3 regions of the Paraburkholderia sp. WC7.3g genome follow, and region 1 is predicted to be linked to each of the others. Evidence: predicted binding sites of a transcription regulator. Region 1 holds the regulator's gene; each other region holds the start of a gene.
The links. The regulator HrcA, encoded in region 1, represses chaperone genes, less so after heat shock. The targets are predictions, from matches to a motif close to TTAGCACTCNNNNNNNNNGAGTGCTAA.

Region 1 (5,076 bases):
TAGCTGTAGCCGACCGGATGCAGCATCGGCACCGTGTGGCGCGAACGGCGCACCTCGATCGTGTCGCCGAGCTCCAGCGACGTGAACGACTGCATGTCGAAATTGACGTTCACCTCGCGCCCGGAAACGATCTGGATGCTGACCTTCGATTCGTCCGGCAGCACGATCGGCCGGTTCGACAGCGCGTGCGGCGCGATCGGCACGAGCACGATGCCCTGTAGTTGCGGATGCAGGATCGGCCCCTGCGACGACAGCGCGTACGCGGTCGAGCCGGTCGGCGTCGCGACGATCAGGCCGTCCGAGCGCTGGTTGTACATGAAGCGGCCGTCGACCGACACGCGCAGCTCCGCCATGCCCGAGAAGCCGCTGCGGTTGACCACCACGTCGTTGAACGCGAGCGCGTGGTAGATCGGCGTGCCGTCGCGCACGATGCGCGCTTCCAGCAGCACGCGCTCCTCGCGCTCGAAATTGCCGGACAGCATTTGCGGCACGATCTCGCGCATGTCGGAGATCGGAATGTCCGTGATGAAGCCGAGCCGTCCGTGGTTGATGCCGATCAACGGCGTGTGATACGGCGCGAGCTGGCGGCCGATGCCGAGCATCGTGCCGTCGCCGCCTAGCACCACGGCGACGTCGGCACGCGCGCCGATCTGGGCGGGATGCAGCGCCGGATATTCGATCACGCCGATTTCGGCGGCGGTGTCGGCTTCGAACACGACTTCGAGGCCGAGCTTCGCGATGCACGCGGCGAGCGCGGTCAGCGGCTCGCCGATGCCTGGCGTATTGCTGCGCCCGACGAGCGCGACGGTCTTGAACTGGCTGGTCACTTGCATGCCGGCATTACACCATAGGTAGGGCCTGAAAAGAACCGCCGACCAACCCGGTTGTGGGCCGGCGCACGCAGGGCGTCAGCGCATGTCGCGATTATCGTTAGAATGGTGAAGACCCGATGACATGCGAGCCCGCCGAAGGCGGCGCATTCGCCGGGGGCGGGCGCCGCGGGGCGCTCGCGGCTGCGGTGCCATTGAGCTAAAATTTTTCGTCATGCTAGATCCTCGCGCACAAACCCTCCTCAAAACGCTGATTGAGCGCTACATCGCCGAAGGTCAGCCGGTCGGCTCGCGCACGCTGTCACGTTATTCGGGCCTCGAACTGAGCCCGGCCACGATCCGCAACGTGATGTCGGATCTCGAGGATCTGGGACTCGTGATCAGTCCGCATACGTCGGCGGGGCGCATTCCGACGCCGCGCGGCTACCGTCTGTTCGTCGACACGATGCTGACGGTCGAGTCCGCCGCCGACGAGGAAGCGGTGATGCGCACCGTCAAGACCACGCTGCAGGTGAGCGAGCCGCAGAAGATCGTCGCGGCGGCGGCGAGCGTGCTGTCCAACCTGTCGCAGTTCGCCGGCGTCGTGCTCACGCCGCGCCGCAGCCACGTGTTCAAGCAGATCGAATTCATGCGCCTGTCCGATCAACGCATTCTGCTGATCATCGTGACGCCCGAAGGCGACGTGCAGAACCGCATCCTTGCCACCCAGCGCGACTTTTCGCCTTCGCAACTGGTGGAAGCCTCCAATTACATCAACGCGCACTTCGCGGGCCTGTCGTTCGACGAAGTGCGCCGCCGCCTGCGCGAGGAAATCGACGAGCTGCGCGGCGACATGACCTCGCTGATGCACGCGGCCGTCACCGCAAGCACCGACGAATCCGACACCGGCGAGACCGTGCTGATCTCGGGCGAGCGCAATCTGCTCGAAGTCGCCGATCTGTCGTCGGATATGGCGCGCCTGCGCAAGCTGTTCGATGTGTTCGACCAGAAGACCAGCCTCCTTCAGTTGCTGGACGTGTCGAGTCATGCGGCGGGCGTGCAGATTTTCATCGGCGGCGAATCGAATCTGGTGCCGATCGAGGAAATGAGCGTCGTCACCGCGCCGTACGAGGTGAACGGCAAGATCGTCGGCACGCTCGGCGTGATCGGGCCGACCCGCATGGCCTATAACCGCGTGATTCCGATCGTCGATATCACCGCGCGGCTGCTGTCCTTGACGCTCAGCCAGCAGTAGCCCCCGCGCTCCCCGGAGCCGTCATCGCAACTCGTGCCGGCCATGATGCGCGAACCCGCGACGTCTGCCAATCGTCCGAATGGCCAGGGGTGTCTGGCGGCGCCGGGCAGGACCCGCGCCGCTATAATGAATCTCCACTGAATCGACTCGCCGCGTGAAGCGGTGATTTCTGCTGCCTATGCGCTTCGACCTCGAGCGGCCTTCACAGAACGCCACGTCGCATCGCGTCGCCGTATTGCTGATCAATCTCGGCACGCCGGACGCACCGACGCCGCGTGCGGTGCGCCGCTACCTCGCGCAGTTCCTGTCCGATCCTCGCGTGGTCGAAATTCCGGTGCTGTTGTGGCAGTTGATTCTGCGTCTGCTGATTCTGCCGTTTCGCGGCCGCAGCTCCGCGAAAAAATACGCCGCGGTCTGGATGCCCGAGGGCTCGCCGCTGCGTGTCCATACGGAGAAGCAACTGGAGGGTTTGCGCCACCTGCTGCAACTGAACGACTACACGGTACTGGTGGACTACGCGATGCGCTACGGCACGCCCGGCATTCCGGCGATGCTCAATCAGCTGAAGCTCGCGGGCGCCGAGCGCGTGCTGCTTATGCCGATGTATCCGCAATATTCGGCATCGACCACCGCGACTGCTTTCGACGAAGCTTTTTCCGCACTCAAGCGCATGCGCAACCAGCCGGAAATCCGCACCGTGCGCCAGTATGCCGATCACCCGGCGTACATCGCGGCGCTCGCCGCGCAGGTGCATCACTACTGGCATCAGCACGGCCGCCCCGACTTCTCGGCGGGCGACAAACTGGTGCTCAGTTTCCACGGCGTACCCAAGCGCACGCTCGACCTGGGCGACCCGTACCACGAGCAATGCCAGCAGACCGGCGCGCTGCTGATGCAGGCGCTCGGGGTGACGCCGGTCGAATGCCGCATCACGTTCCAGTCGCGCTTCGGCAAGGCCGAATGGCTGCAGCCCTATACGGCGCCGACGTTGAAGGAGCTCGGCGCGGCAGGCGTGCGGCGTGCTGACGTGTTTTGTCCGGGTTTCATCGCCGACTGCCTCGAAACGATCGAGGAAATCGGCATGGAAGTACGCGACGAATTTCTGCGGGCGGGTGGCAAGGAGTTTCACCGGATCGCCTGTCTGAACGCGTCCCAGCCGTGGGTTGCCGCGCTCGGCGAAATCGTCGCGCAGCATCTGCAGGGCTGGCCGGTGCAGGCAGTGCCGGTGCCGCACACGACATGAGCTTGAATACGCAGATGAACTACCGCATTTCAACCGAACCGGGCGCGAAACTGCGCATCGACAAATGGCTGTGGGCCGCGCGCTTTTTCAAGACGCGTTCGCTGGCCGCGGAGGCGGTCGAGAAGGGGCGGGTGCGCATCGGCGGCGCGGCCGTGAAACCGGCGAAGGACGTGCGTGTCGGCGATCTGGTCGAGATCGAGATCGAGCGGTACGTGTGGCAGGTGGAGGTGCTGGGCCTGTGCGAGGTACGCGGTCCGGCGAGCGTCGCGCAGACGCTTTATGTGGAAACCGCGGACAGCAAGGCGAAGCGGCAGGTCGAGCAGGAGCGGCGCCGGGAGTATCACGAGCCGGCCGCCGCGCTGCACGGGCGACCGACCAAACGCGACCGGCGCACTATCGACAGATTTTCAGGTGGGGATTGAAAAACTGCTCCATCGTGGCGTGCACGCCGCCGTACTCGGTGGTGTGGTCGTTGACCGCACCGGACATGCAGATGGTCGTGGTGCCCGCGATCAGTACCAGTGCGACCACCCCGATTGCAAAGGTCAGTTTCACGGTACTCCCTTGGGAAGGTGATGAGCTGAAACAGGCTTTCGGAAAGACTGTCAGGCGTTGGTAAGGCTTACGTCGGATTAGGGTTAACGTGCGTTGCCGCGCCATGACTGGAGAATAGGTCAGTTGCGAGCCGCACTCAATCTCTATCTGATCGCGCCACGTTAATGCTTGTTACGGCGCATTTCGCCTGCACGACGGTGGTGCGAAAAAACCCTCGGAGCCGCTTGAAACGGCTCTTGCAGGCCCCATCTGGGGTCGGGACTGGCGGTTCGGCGCGACGACGCGTGGCGCGATTTTGCAAAGCACAGATCGCCGCGTGTCGGAACGGCTTTCACCGCCTTTGGCTTTTACTTTTTAACGACTTTCAGCGACATGGAAAACACGCAAGAGAACCCGACGAGCCAGAATTCCACGCCCGCCGACGAAGCCGCGCGCCAGGCCGCCGAGGCCGCTGCTCAACAGCAGGACACCGGCGCGCAGGTCGAACCGGCTCAGGGTGCCGACGACCAGGCGCTGGCCGACGCTCAGGCGAAGATCGCCGAACTGCAGGAAAGCTTCCTGCGCGCGAAAGCCGAAACCGAAAACGTGCGGCGTCGCGCTCAGGAAGACGTCGCCAGGGCGCACAAGTTTGCGATCGAGAGTTTCGCCGAGCATCTGCTGCCGGTGGTCGACAGTCTCGAGGCGGCCATTGCCCATTCATCCGACGACCTGCAGAAGGTCCGCGAAGGCGTCGAGCTCACGCTGCGTCAGTTGAGCGGCGCGCTCGAGAAAGGCCGCGTCGTCGCCATCAATCCGGTCGGCGAAAAGTTCGACCCGCATCGCCATCAGGCCATTTCGATGGTGCCGGCCGATCAGGAGCCGAACACCGTCGTCGCGGTGCTGCAAAAGGGCTTCGTGATCGCGGATCGGGTGCTGCGTCCCGCGCTCGTGACCGTCGCGGCGCCGAAGTAAGCGCGGCGACGCACGCCCGGCATCGCCGCCTGGCGTGGCGAAAGATCCCGTCGATTCAGGCACTTACGGCGAGCCACGCCGGGGCGTCGCGCAGGCTGACGGGGCGGGCTCGCAGCGAAGATTCAGGAGCCCGTCGCGTGATTGAAAAAAATTAAAGACCGCATCGCAAAAGAGGTCTTGAAAACGATGTGGCCGCACTTACTTTCAGTGCAGGTATGAATTGAGAGCGGAACGTCCCGCCGCCAGTTGGGCCAACCGGGCGC
Region 2 (5,076 bases), 180 kb from region 1:
CCGTTCACCGACAGCCAGATCGCGCCCCTGCCGATATGACCGACCGTCGCGGCCGGATGGATCGGGCCGAGCGGCGCCGAGTGATCGAAGCCCTTGCCGGTATCCCACGGACGTCCCATCTTCTTCGCTTCGCCTTGCAGGTCGCGGCGCGTCATGTCGAGACCGAGTGCGTAGCCGTACACGTGGCCGAGCGCGCGGTCGACCGGGATGTCCTTGCCGCCCTCACCGATCGCCGCGACCATTTCCATTTCGAAATGGACGTTCTTCGTCTGCGACGGATACGGGAATTCGCCGGTCGTGCCCGGCGCGACGTAGACGATCGCATCGGCCGGCTTCGTGAAGAAGAACGGCGGCTCGCGGTCCGGATCGTGGCCCATTTCGCGCGCATGCGCCTCGTAGTTGCGCCCCACGCAGTAGATGCGCCGCACCGCGAACTGCTCGCTCGACCCCGCGACCGGCACCGCGACCTGTGGTGAGGGTGCAAATACGTAACTCATCCCGTTCTCCGTTTCCGATGGACGCCGCAACGCGCCGATAAAGATCGAGTGTAACGCGCGGCACCGTGCGAGTGCGTGTCAGGCGGACTGTCGCGCGTCGCTGAGTTCCCGCTTCGTTGCTGTTCGCCCCGCTCGCCATAGATGCGATACTCACACCGACCAGTTCCCAGAATGGCGTAGCGATCCGCCCCAGCGCGGCACGCCACCGCCTCTTGCGCCCGATGACCGACTCTACCGATACCACTTCCCCCTTCCCCTGCGCCCGATTCATCAAGGAAATCGGCCGCGGCCCGAACGGCGCCCGCGCGCTGACCGCCGACGATAGCCGCGCGCTCTACACCGCGATGCTCGACGGCCGCGTCGCCGATCTCGAGCTCGGCGCGGTGCTACTTGCGTATCGCGTGAAAGGCGAAACCGCCGACGAACTCGCCGCGATGCTGGCCGCCGCGCATACGTCGTTCGAGCCGGTGCGGCTGCCGCCCGGCCGGTTCCGGCCAGTATCGATTCCGTCGTACAACGGCGCGCGCAAGCAGCCGAACCTCGTGCCGCTGCTCGCGCTGCTGCTCGCGCGCGAAGGCGTGCCCGTGCTCGTGCACGGCGTCACCGACGATCCGGGTCGCGTGACGAGCGCGGAAATCTTCACGCATCTGCGCATCGCCCATGCGCAGTCGCGCGCGCAGATCGAAGCGGGACTCGCCGAGCGCCGCGTCGCGTTCGCATCGGTCGACGTGCTCGCGCCCAAGCTCGCGCGACTGCTCGCGCTGCGCCGGCGCATGGGCGTGCGCAATTCGACGCATACGCTCGTGAAGCTGCTGCAGCCCTTCGCGCCCGCCGGACTGCGGCTCGTCAACTACACGCATCCGCCGTATCGCGACAGCCTCACGCAGCTGTTCATCACGCATCCCGATGCGGCCGTCGGCGGGGCGCTGCTCGCGCGCGGCACCGAAGGCGAGGCGGTCGCCGATACGCGCCGCCAGGTGCAGGTCGACTGGCTGCATGACGGCATCTGCGAGACGCGGCTGCCGCACGCGCGCTCGTCGCCCGATGCGCCCGAAGTCGAACTGCCCGAGGCGCGCGACGCCGCGACCACGGCCGCCTGGATCGACGCCGTGCTGCGCGGCGAAGCGCCGGTGCCAGGCGCGATCGAGCGGCAGGTCGAGCTGATCGTCGATATCGCGAAGACGGCGGCCTGACGGCCCGCCGGTTTACAGGCCGACATACACCGTCATACATTTGTCCTCATGCATTCCCTTCCGAACACCTTCCGAATTATCTCCGGCCGCCTGGCGCGGCCCCTATCGCTACACCTGGCGTAAGTCACGTGTAGCGCCGCGCGCTGGCAGCTCCGGTTGCCGTCGGCGGTCCTTCCCGTAGTTCCCGCAGTTTCGCTTCACCCCCGTCGCAGTTCTCTGTCTGTTCGGCAATGGCGAGCGCACCGGCAACGTCGATCTCGTCACGCTCGCGATGAATCTCGACGCGATGGGCATCGACAGCGGTCTGGATTTGTCGGATCTGACGACGGTCAGGCGCGTGGCGGAGCGTTGCACGCGGCTTCCGGTGGCCGCGCGGCATCCGTATGCGGGAGAGCTGGTGATGCGCGGCGTGCGGGAGCCTCGCGACGCGCATGCGGACATTGATGAGCCCGCCGCAAACAGGCGCGACAAAGCTGACGAATGCGTGAGCGGCGTGAGCGCGCAAATCTGGACTGAGTCTGAACTGAGCGTTGAGCCTTCAGCGGCGGAGTGCGCACCCCGATTCCGCTGCCGCCGCGGACGCGCTCGCGACGCGCGCCCGCGTCAGGAAAATCTCACTCCAGCGCGCAACGCGTCGCCTGCCATGCGATCAGCCGCCACTGCCCGTCTTCGTGCGTATGGATCGCGGTATAGGCAATCGGAAACAGTAGCGCGCCGTTGTTCGCCTCCATCTCGATCAGCGCGCGGCCCGTGACCACGTAGGTCTCCCGCCCGGCCGGCAACACGTCCTGCGACTGCACTTCGATCTGCCGATAACGGCGGCGCCCCGCGATGATCCCGTCGATGAACTGCCGTTTCGTCTCCCGCTTGCCGTTCGTATGGACGTAGCTCACATTGTCCGCGAGCAGCGTGTCGAGCGACTGCCCATCGCCGTCGACCATCGCGCGAAAACGCTCTCGCTCGAGCCCGCGGATCGCCTCGATCATCTTTGCCGCCATTGCAGAGACCCTCGCACACCGCGAGCCGCAGGCGGCCACGGTCAGAAGTGATATTGCAAATATAGCTGGCTGAAATTTATACCAGGATTCGGCTCTTTGATACCGCCATTGAAGCTTGCTGGAAGCGATAGCCGGCGACGTGTGGTCTGCCTCGCGGATAATCCGGCCTTCACTCCCGGCGCGTATTAAGCGACTGCTTCCTTTATTTTTGGCGCAAGCTGAGCAGCGTTCAAGGCACGAACAACGCTGATTTTCATGAAATTAACCGCTTGGAAGCGAGCAAACGTAAGTCGATTATTAGAGTGATGGTGGCCCGAGGTGCTCATTTTTACAGATCAAACAGGCAGACCGAATAGAGCGTATGATGACTATCAAAATACGAAAGTCAATAGGATTTCCGGGAACTTGGATACCCCTGCGACCTCTAAGTATTAGCACTCGGCAGATCAGAGTGCTAACATCCAACGCTGGAGTCGTTTACTGAGTACGCTATTGTCTGATTCCAAAGGAGCTTCACACGTGAGCCATGCAATGACCCTTCCGAGTACTTTGAGCCCGTCGTCGGCTAAGGCCGCTTCGGCAGGTGCACTGGCGCTCTCGCATTCCTCGCTGCTGTCCGGCCAACTGGGCAACATCGACGCCTACATCCAGGCGGTCAACCGGATCCCGATGCTGACGCCGGCGGAAGAACGCCAGTTCGCCACCGAATTGCGCGAACACGACAATCTGGAGGCGGCGCGCCGCCTCGTTCTGTCGCACCTGCGACTCGTCGTGTCCATCGCGCGTAACTACCTCGGTTACGGGCTGCCGCACGCCGACCTGATCCAGGAAGGCAACATCGGCCTGATGAAAGCGGTCAAGCGCTTCGATCCCGAGCAAAACGTGCGCCTCGTGTCGTACGCGATGCACTGGATCAAGGCCGAGATCCATGAATACATCCTGCGCAACTGGCGCATGGTGAAGGTCGCCACCACCAAAGCGCAGCGCAAGCTGTTCTTCAACCTGCGCAGCCACAAGCAAGGTCTCGGCGCGTTCACGCCGGATGAGATCGAGGGTCTCGCCAAGGAATTGAACGTGAAGCGCGAAGAGGTCGCGGAGATGGAAACGCGTCTGTCGGGCGGCGACATCGCGCTCGAAGGTCAGGTCGAAGACGGTGAAGAGTCGTATGCGCCGATCGCCTATCTGGCCGACTCGCACAGCGAGCCGACCGCCGTGCTGGCTTCGCGCCAGCGCGACCGGCTGCAAAGCGACGGCATCGCAAGCGCGCTCGATGCGCTTGATCCGCGCAGCCGCCGCATCATTGAAGCGCGCTGGCTGAAGGTGGCTGACGACGGCTCGGGCGGCTCGACGTTGCATGAGCTGGCCGATGAATTCGGCGTATCGGCCGAACGTATCCGCCAGATCGAAGCCAGCGCGATGAAGAAGATGCGCGGTGCGCTGACCGAATACGCATAAAGCGTCGAAGCCATGCGCGCGTAAATGGCGCTCAAAGCCCCGCCCTCGCAAGACGGCGGGGTTTTTTATTCGTTTCGTCCACTCTTTGGTCCGCGCGGCCGCGCATTCACGTCGGCCGACCCGCGAGTTGCCCAGGCGAGGCCGGTAAGCCTTTCTTGACGTATCGAGAATCCGGTAGCAATACTGCGTGAACGCGGCAAGTTTTGCGATGTGACGCCGCATGGCTAAACTGGAGCGCGCGAGGCTCACCTCCTACAATCGGCATGCATTCGCCAGACTGCCTGACGGCCAGCGCGGTCTGGATCCAGCCGGCTCACCGGCGTGAAGTCGTCTTCGACCGATCATGACCATAGCCCTGAATCGCAGCAGCTCTGTCCGGTCGCGCTGGCGCGGCCGGTTCACCAGGTGGGTACGCGATCCAGCGCTCGCGCGCGATATCGCCATCATCCTCGCCATCAAGTTCACACTGCTGATGGCGCTCAAGTTCACATTCTTCAATCATCCACAGGCGGAGCACATGATGCTGCCGCCTGAGCAGGTCGCGCAGGCGCTGCTGTCGGTGCCCGTCCCGCATCCGTCTCGAGGTGATCAACATGCCCGTTAGCGAAGTCGTAGAACTGTCGCGGCTCCAGTTCGCCATCACGGCGCTTTATCACTTTCTGTTCGTGCCGCTGACGCTCGGCCTCGCCTGGCTGCTCGTCATCATGGAGTCGGTCTATGTGATGACCGGCAAGCAGATCTACAAGGACATGACGCAGTTCTGGGGCAAGCTGTTCGGCATCAACTTTGCGATGGGCGTCGCGACCGGCCTCACGCTCGAGTTTCAGTTCGGCACCAACTGGGCTTATTACTCGCATTATGTCGGCGACATTTTCGGTGTGCCGCTAGCCGTCGAAGGGCTGATGGCGTTCTTCCTCGAATCGACGTTCGTCG
Region 3 (5,076 bases), 160 kb from region 1:
CGCACCAATGGCGCGTCGAAAGGCAAGGCTCACATCAGCGAGGCAGCAAGAAAAAAGTTTATCGCGGACAATCGCTTTGATTACGAGCTGTTCGACGACGCGAATCGGATCGTCGAAGCTTATGCGAAAGATACAGGCAGCGTCTTTTCGAATGCGCTCGAATTGGTCCGGCTGATTCAGTCCGAAATCAATCAGCTCGAGAATCCTCACGTCTATAGCTCGCCGGTTTTTGGCTTCGACGGCTCGTTCCTGTCGCGCGTGCATCAGGTGATCCGCCGCTTCGATCTCGCGCCGATCGACGCCTATCTGGAGTTCGCGCAAAGCTGCCAGCGCGCGCCGATCGACCTCTTCGAGGGCTTCGTCGACACGGTGAGCGACGCCGGGGTGTCGGGCTGGGCGGTCAATCTGAGCCGGCCCGAGCGACAGGTGCCGCTCGAAGTGCGGGTCGGCGCGCAGATCGTCGCGACCGGCTACAGCGGCGAGCCGCGGCCCGATGTAGCGAGCGCCGGCTATCCCAGCTCGAACAGCGGATTTTCGATTCCACTGCCGGACGGCATCCCGGAAGGCTTTTGCGTTACGATCGCCAATTCCACCGAACGCCTGCACAACGCCGGCACGTGGCGGCAAGGCTGGCACTGCGAGTGAGCCAGAAGAGTCGGGAGAACTTATCCATGAAAGAGCCGCCGAGCTTCGTGCAACGCTTCCACGGCAACATTGGGGTGCAAGACCGCATACGCCTATTCGATCAGACGCCGGCCACGATCTGGCTGACCGGCCTGTCCGGCGCCGGCAAATCGACGCTCGCGTTCGCGCTCGAGGAGCAGCTGATCGCGCTCGGTCATGCCTGCTATGTGCTCGACGGCGACAATATCCGCCACGGTCTGGCAAGCGACCTCGGCTTCGCGCGCCACGACCGGCGCGAAAACATCCGCCGCGTCGCGCACGTCGCCCAGTTGATGAACGACGCGGGCCTGATCGTGATTACCGCGCTGATTTCGCCGATACGCGAAGACCGGGCGATGGCGCGCGAGATCATCGGACCCGACAAGTTCGTCGAGACCTACGTGTGCGCCCCGCTCGCCATCTGCGCGAACCGCGATCCCAAAGGTCTTTACGCGAAAGCGAGGTCTGGCGAAATCAGCTCGTTCACCGGCGTATCAGCGCCCTATGAAGCGCCGATCGATCCCGACCTGTACGTCGATACGGGAACGCTCCCCCGCGAGGAAAGCGTCGCGCAGATCTTCGACTACCTGCGCGAAAAGTGCCTCGGAACGTCGACTGATCGTTCCGCTCACACGGCAGGCGCCTGATCCGCACGGCGGGCATCCACAAGCGCCCCCCGGTCCCCACGTCAACGCCGACCCCAAACGAAAAAACCCGCATAAGCGGGTTTGTTCATTTGGGAAGCACGCCTCGCGGCGCACTCCCCACATGGACTTCCAGCCGGGCCTCGTCCGTGACCCGGCCGCTGTGGTCAACCACGCGGCCGGACCACGAGGCCCGAGCGGAATTACATGTCCATGCCCATGCCGCCCATGCCGCCGGGCATGCCACCAGGCATCGGAGCATCTTCCTTCGGCAGTTCGCAGACAGCTGCGTCGGTCGTCAGCAGCAGACCGGCAACCGAAGCTGCGTTTTGCAGCGCCGTGCGCGTCACCTTCGTCGGGTCCACGACACCTGCGTCAACCAGGTCGACGTACTCGCCGGTCGCTGCGTTGTAGCCGTAGTTGCCGTTGCCAGCCGCAACCGCTGCCACGACGACGCTCGCTTCTTCGCCACCGTTGGTGACGATCTGGCGCAGCGGCTCTTCCATTGCGCGCAGAACGATCTTGATACCTGCGTCCTGATCGGCGTTAGCGCCCTTCAGGCCATCGATTGCCTTACGTGCACGGATCAGCGCGACGCCGCCACCGGCCACGATGCCTTCTTCCACAGCCGCGCGCGTTGCGTGCAGTGCGTCTTCGACACGTGCCTTCTTTTCCTTCATTTCGACTTCGGTCGCAGCACCGACCTTGATCACTGCAACGCCGCCTGCCAGCTTGGCAACGCGCTCTTGCAGCTTTTCACGGTCGTAGTCCGAGGTCGCTTCTTCGATTTGCGTGCGAACCTGCTTCACACGTGCTTCGATGTTTGCAGCTTCGCCAGCGCCGTCGATGATCGTGGTGTTTTCCTTGCCCACTTCGATGCGCTTCGCCTGGCCCAGTTCAGCCAGCGTTGCCTTCTCGAGCGTGAGGCCGGTTTCTTCAGCGATGACCTGACCGCCGGTCAGGATCGCGATGTCTTCCAGCATCGCTTTACGACGATCGCCGAAGCCCGGAGCCTTGACGGCAACGGTCTTCAGGATGCCGCGGATGTTGTTGACGACCAGCGTTGCGAGCGCTTCGCCTTCGACGTCTTCAGCGATGATCAGCAGCGGACGGCCAGCCTTCGCGACTTGCTCGAGCACCGGCAGCAGATCACGGATGTTCGACACCTTCTTGTCGTGCAGCAGCACGAACGGGTTCTCGAGCACGGCGACTTGCTTGTCCGGGTTGTTGATGAAATACGGCGACAGGTAGCCGCGGTCGAATTGCATACCTTCGACGACGTCCAGCTCGTCTTGCAGCGACTTGCCGTCTTCGACGGTGATCACGCCTTCCTTGCCGACCTTGTCCATTGCTTCAGCGATGCGCTCGCCGATCGACGAATCGCTGTTCGCCGAGATCGCGCCAACCTGGGCGATTTCCTTGTTGGTCGTGCACGGCTTGCTGATCTTGCGCAGTTCTTCGATTGCGGCTGTAACGGCCTTGTCGATACCGCGCTTCAGGTCCATCGGGTTCATGCCCGATGCGACGTACTTCATGCCTTCGCGGACGATCGATTGCGCGAGAACCGTAGCGGTCGTCGTGCCGTCGCCTGCGTTGTCGCTGGTCTTGGAAGCGACTTCCTTGACCATTTGCGCGCCCATGTTCTGGAGCTTGTCTTTCAGTTCGATCTCTTTTGCGACCGACACACCGTCCTTGGTGACCGTCGGGCCGCCGAAGCTGCGCTCGAGGACCACGTTGCGGCCCTTCGGACCCAGCGTGACCTTCACGGCGTTGGCGAGAATGTTCACGCCTTCGACCATCTTGGCACGGGCGGAATCTCCGAATACGACGTCTTTAGCTGCCATCTTCTAACTCCTTGAATACTTTGGATGTAACCGGGGAAGTAGCGACCTTGCGCTTACTTCTGCACCACGGCCATGATGTCTTCTTCGCGCATTACCAGCAATTCGTTGCCGTCGACCTTGACGGTCTGGCCTGCGTATTTGCCGAACAGGACGCGGTCGCCGACTTTTACGTCGAGCGCAATGGCTGCGCCCTTGTCGTCGCGCTTGCCCGGGCCGACTGCGAGGATTTCGCCCTGATCCGGCTTTTCCGCTGCGGCTTCGGGAATCACGATGCCCGACGCAGTCTTGGTTTCCTGATCCAGGCGCTTGACGATCACGCGATCATGCAAAGGACGAAGGTTCATACATACTCCTCTCTGATTGAGACTGAAGAACGCTGAGAAAACCCGGCTGGCTGAGCCAACCGGAGATGTTGTTAGCACTCTCGTGCAGCGAGTGCTAATTATATGGACGGGTAGTGACAAATTCAAGAAGTGAGGAGTAGCGGCAGTGCTGGTCTCGAGATTCGCTTGAGTTTGAACTTTGTTCGCTTAAGTCTGAATCTTGCAACGCAACAAAAATTCGAGGTCGCCGGATAATTTACATTAAAAACAAATACTTAAACTATTTTCTCGGAGATCCATCGGCTGTTGTCGGCTCCGGCGCGGACGGCCACTCATGGAATCTGTGCATCACAATTAGATGCCCGATTGCCCCATCAGGGAAAACCCCTATCCGCTAGTAGCCAGAAGAGTCTGCCAGACTTCACGTTTCCATGAAACGTCCGCAGGGTTGTCAGAGTGGACCAACGCGCTGCCATTCGATCTGCCTGCAACGATCAGTTTTCAAAGGATGTGTAGATCACGCATCACGCGGCGCATCGAACAGCACATTGCTAGTTGCCCCATATCGCGACTGGGCGGATTCGCCCACTCCGGACACCGGGCCAAGCACCACATCATGTGCAGCTTTTGAGGATGCGGCGGTCATTCATCCCTCGGAGCCAGCCGGCAAGTCATCCTGTCTTGTGTCTTGAGGTTTGTTCTGTCGGCCTTTGCGGTCATTGATGTGTGGGCGTGCGGGAGTCGGCTGAAGCACGCTAACCGGGCATTCGCCAACCATCCGCTCTGAATCTCGTGCTCCGTTCGGCGAACGCGTACTTTCGACGCACTGCCGTCGTTCGAAGCTCCGTCACCTCAACGGCAGCTTACTCCGGAACAGCGATCATCCGACATCCCGCGCTGAGCGACATGAACGGCCATCGCTGTCGTTGGTTGCACGGCCGTAACAACCCATGTCGAGCGTCCGCTCTGGCGGTGCGACGAAAATGAATCGCGGGACAAGCAAGTCCGGATTTCACCGCGCGCGCAAATGCGCTATTGGACGCCATCGGCCTTCCGAGGGCGGCGTGGCGCGATCAAACGACGGCGATGCCGTTACGCCTGCAACTTGACGCAACTTTGCTGCTGCGGCAACGACGAACGGCGACTTCTTCAGCCTGCCTTAAGGTAGTGCGCGAATACAGCCGGATGTTGCGGCTAGTACGCGCGCAATGGATCCGACAGGCATGACTGCCGCTGCATTCCTTAGCTGCGCCCGGAATATCTCTTCCTCCAACCCGTTTACTCGACACTTCTCTCGCGGCATCCGATTTGCCGATTTCACCCAGTCACATCGCCTCGCGGGTTGCCCACCGCGAGGCAGCGTCATGGTCGAGACAGGCGACCCGCTGCCCGGCCATGGACAACCCGCGACTCAACTTTCAAAGGAGGTTAAGCCACACATCAATACCTAACCGCAGATCTGTCCGTCGAAGCGGGTCAACCTCAGGAGCAATCATGAAATCGCTATTCAAGCCCCGCAGCTTCAGACCACTGGCTTCTCGAGCTGCCAGTCTGTCCGCTGCCGCCTTCATCGGCGCGTTGGCCGCAGGCCAGGCATGCGCA

Region 2: a site for HrcA is predicted at 3,120-3,146, ahead of rpoH (RNA polymerase sigma factor RpoH). Genes of this name have one in related genera too.
Region 3: a site for HrcA is predicted at 3,567-3,593, ahead of groES (co-chaperone GroES). Genes of this name have one in related genera too.

The regions. Positions count from the first base shown of each region.
Region 1 is NZ_JBNDMA010000002.1:1,023,493-1,028,568, forward strand. It holds gene OKW43_RS16230 (NAD kinase) at 1-833, opposite strand, end outside; gene hrcA (heat-inducible transcriptional repressor HrcA) at 1,045-2,064, shown strand; gene hemH (ferrochelatase) at 2,243-3,307, shown strand; gene OKW43_RS16245 (RNA-binding S4 domain-containing protein) at 3,322-3,729, shown strand; gene OKW43_RS16250 (hypothetical protein) at 3,701-3,862, opposite strand; gene grpE (nucleotide exchange factor GrpE) at 4,235-4,813, shown strand.
Region 2 is NZ_JBNDMA010000002.1:846,177-851,252, reverse strand. It holds gene OKW43_RS15470 (fumarylacetoacetate hydrolase family protein) at 1-497, opposite strand, end outside; gene ybiB (DNA-binding protein YbiB) at 719-1,690, shown strand; partial or broken gene OKW43_RS15460 (2-isopropylmalate synthase) at 1,908-2,090, shown strand; gene OKW43_RS15455 (nuclear transport factor 2 family protein) at 2,305-2,688, opposite strand; partial or broken gene OKW43_RS15450 (acyloxyacyl hydrolase) at 2,730-2,824, opposite strand; gene rpoH (RNA polymerase sigma factor RpoH) at 3,208-4,143, shown strand; gene cydP (cytochrome oxidase putative small subunit CydP) at 4,487-4,747, shown strand; gene OKW43_RS15435 (cytochrome ubiquinol oxidase subunit I) at 4,737-5,076, shown strand, end outside.
Region 3 is NZ_JBNDMA010000002.1:1,179,106-1,184,181, reverse strand. It holds gene OKW43_RS16970 (chondroitin 4-O-sulfotransferase) at 1-645, shown strand, start outside; gene cysC (adenylyl-sulfate kinase) at 672-1,310, shown strand; gene groL (chaperonin GroEL) at 1,511-3,151, opposite strand; gene groES (co-chaperone GroES) at 3,205-3,495, opposite strand; gene OKW43_RS16950 (hypothetical protein) at 3,992-4,120, opposite strand; gene OKW43_RS16945 (hypothetical protein) at 4,969-5,076, shown strand, end outside.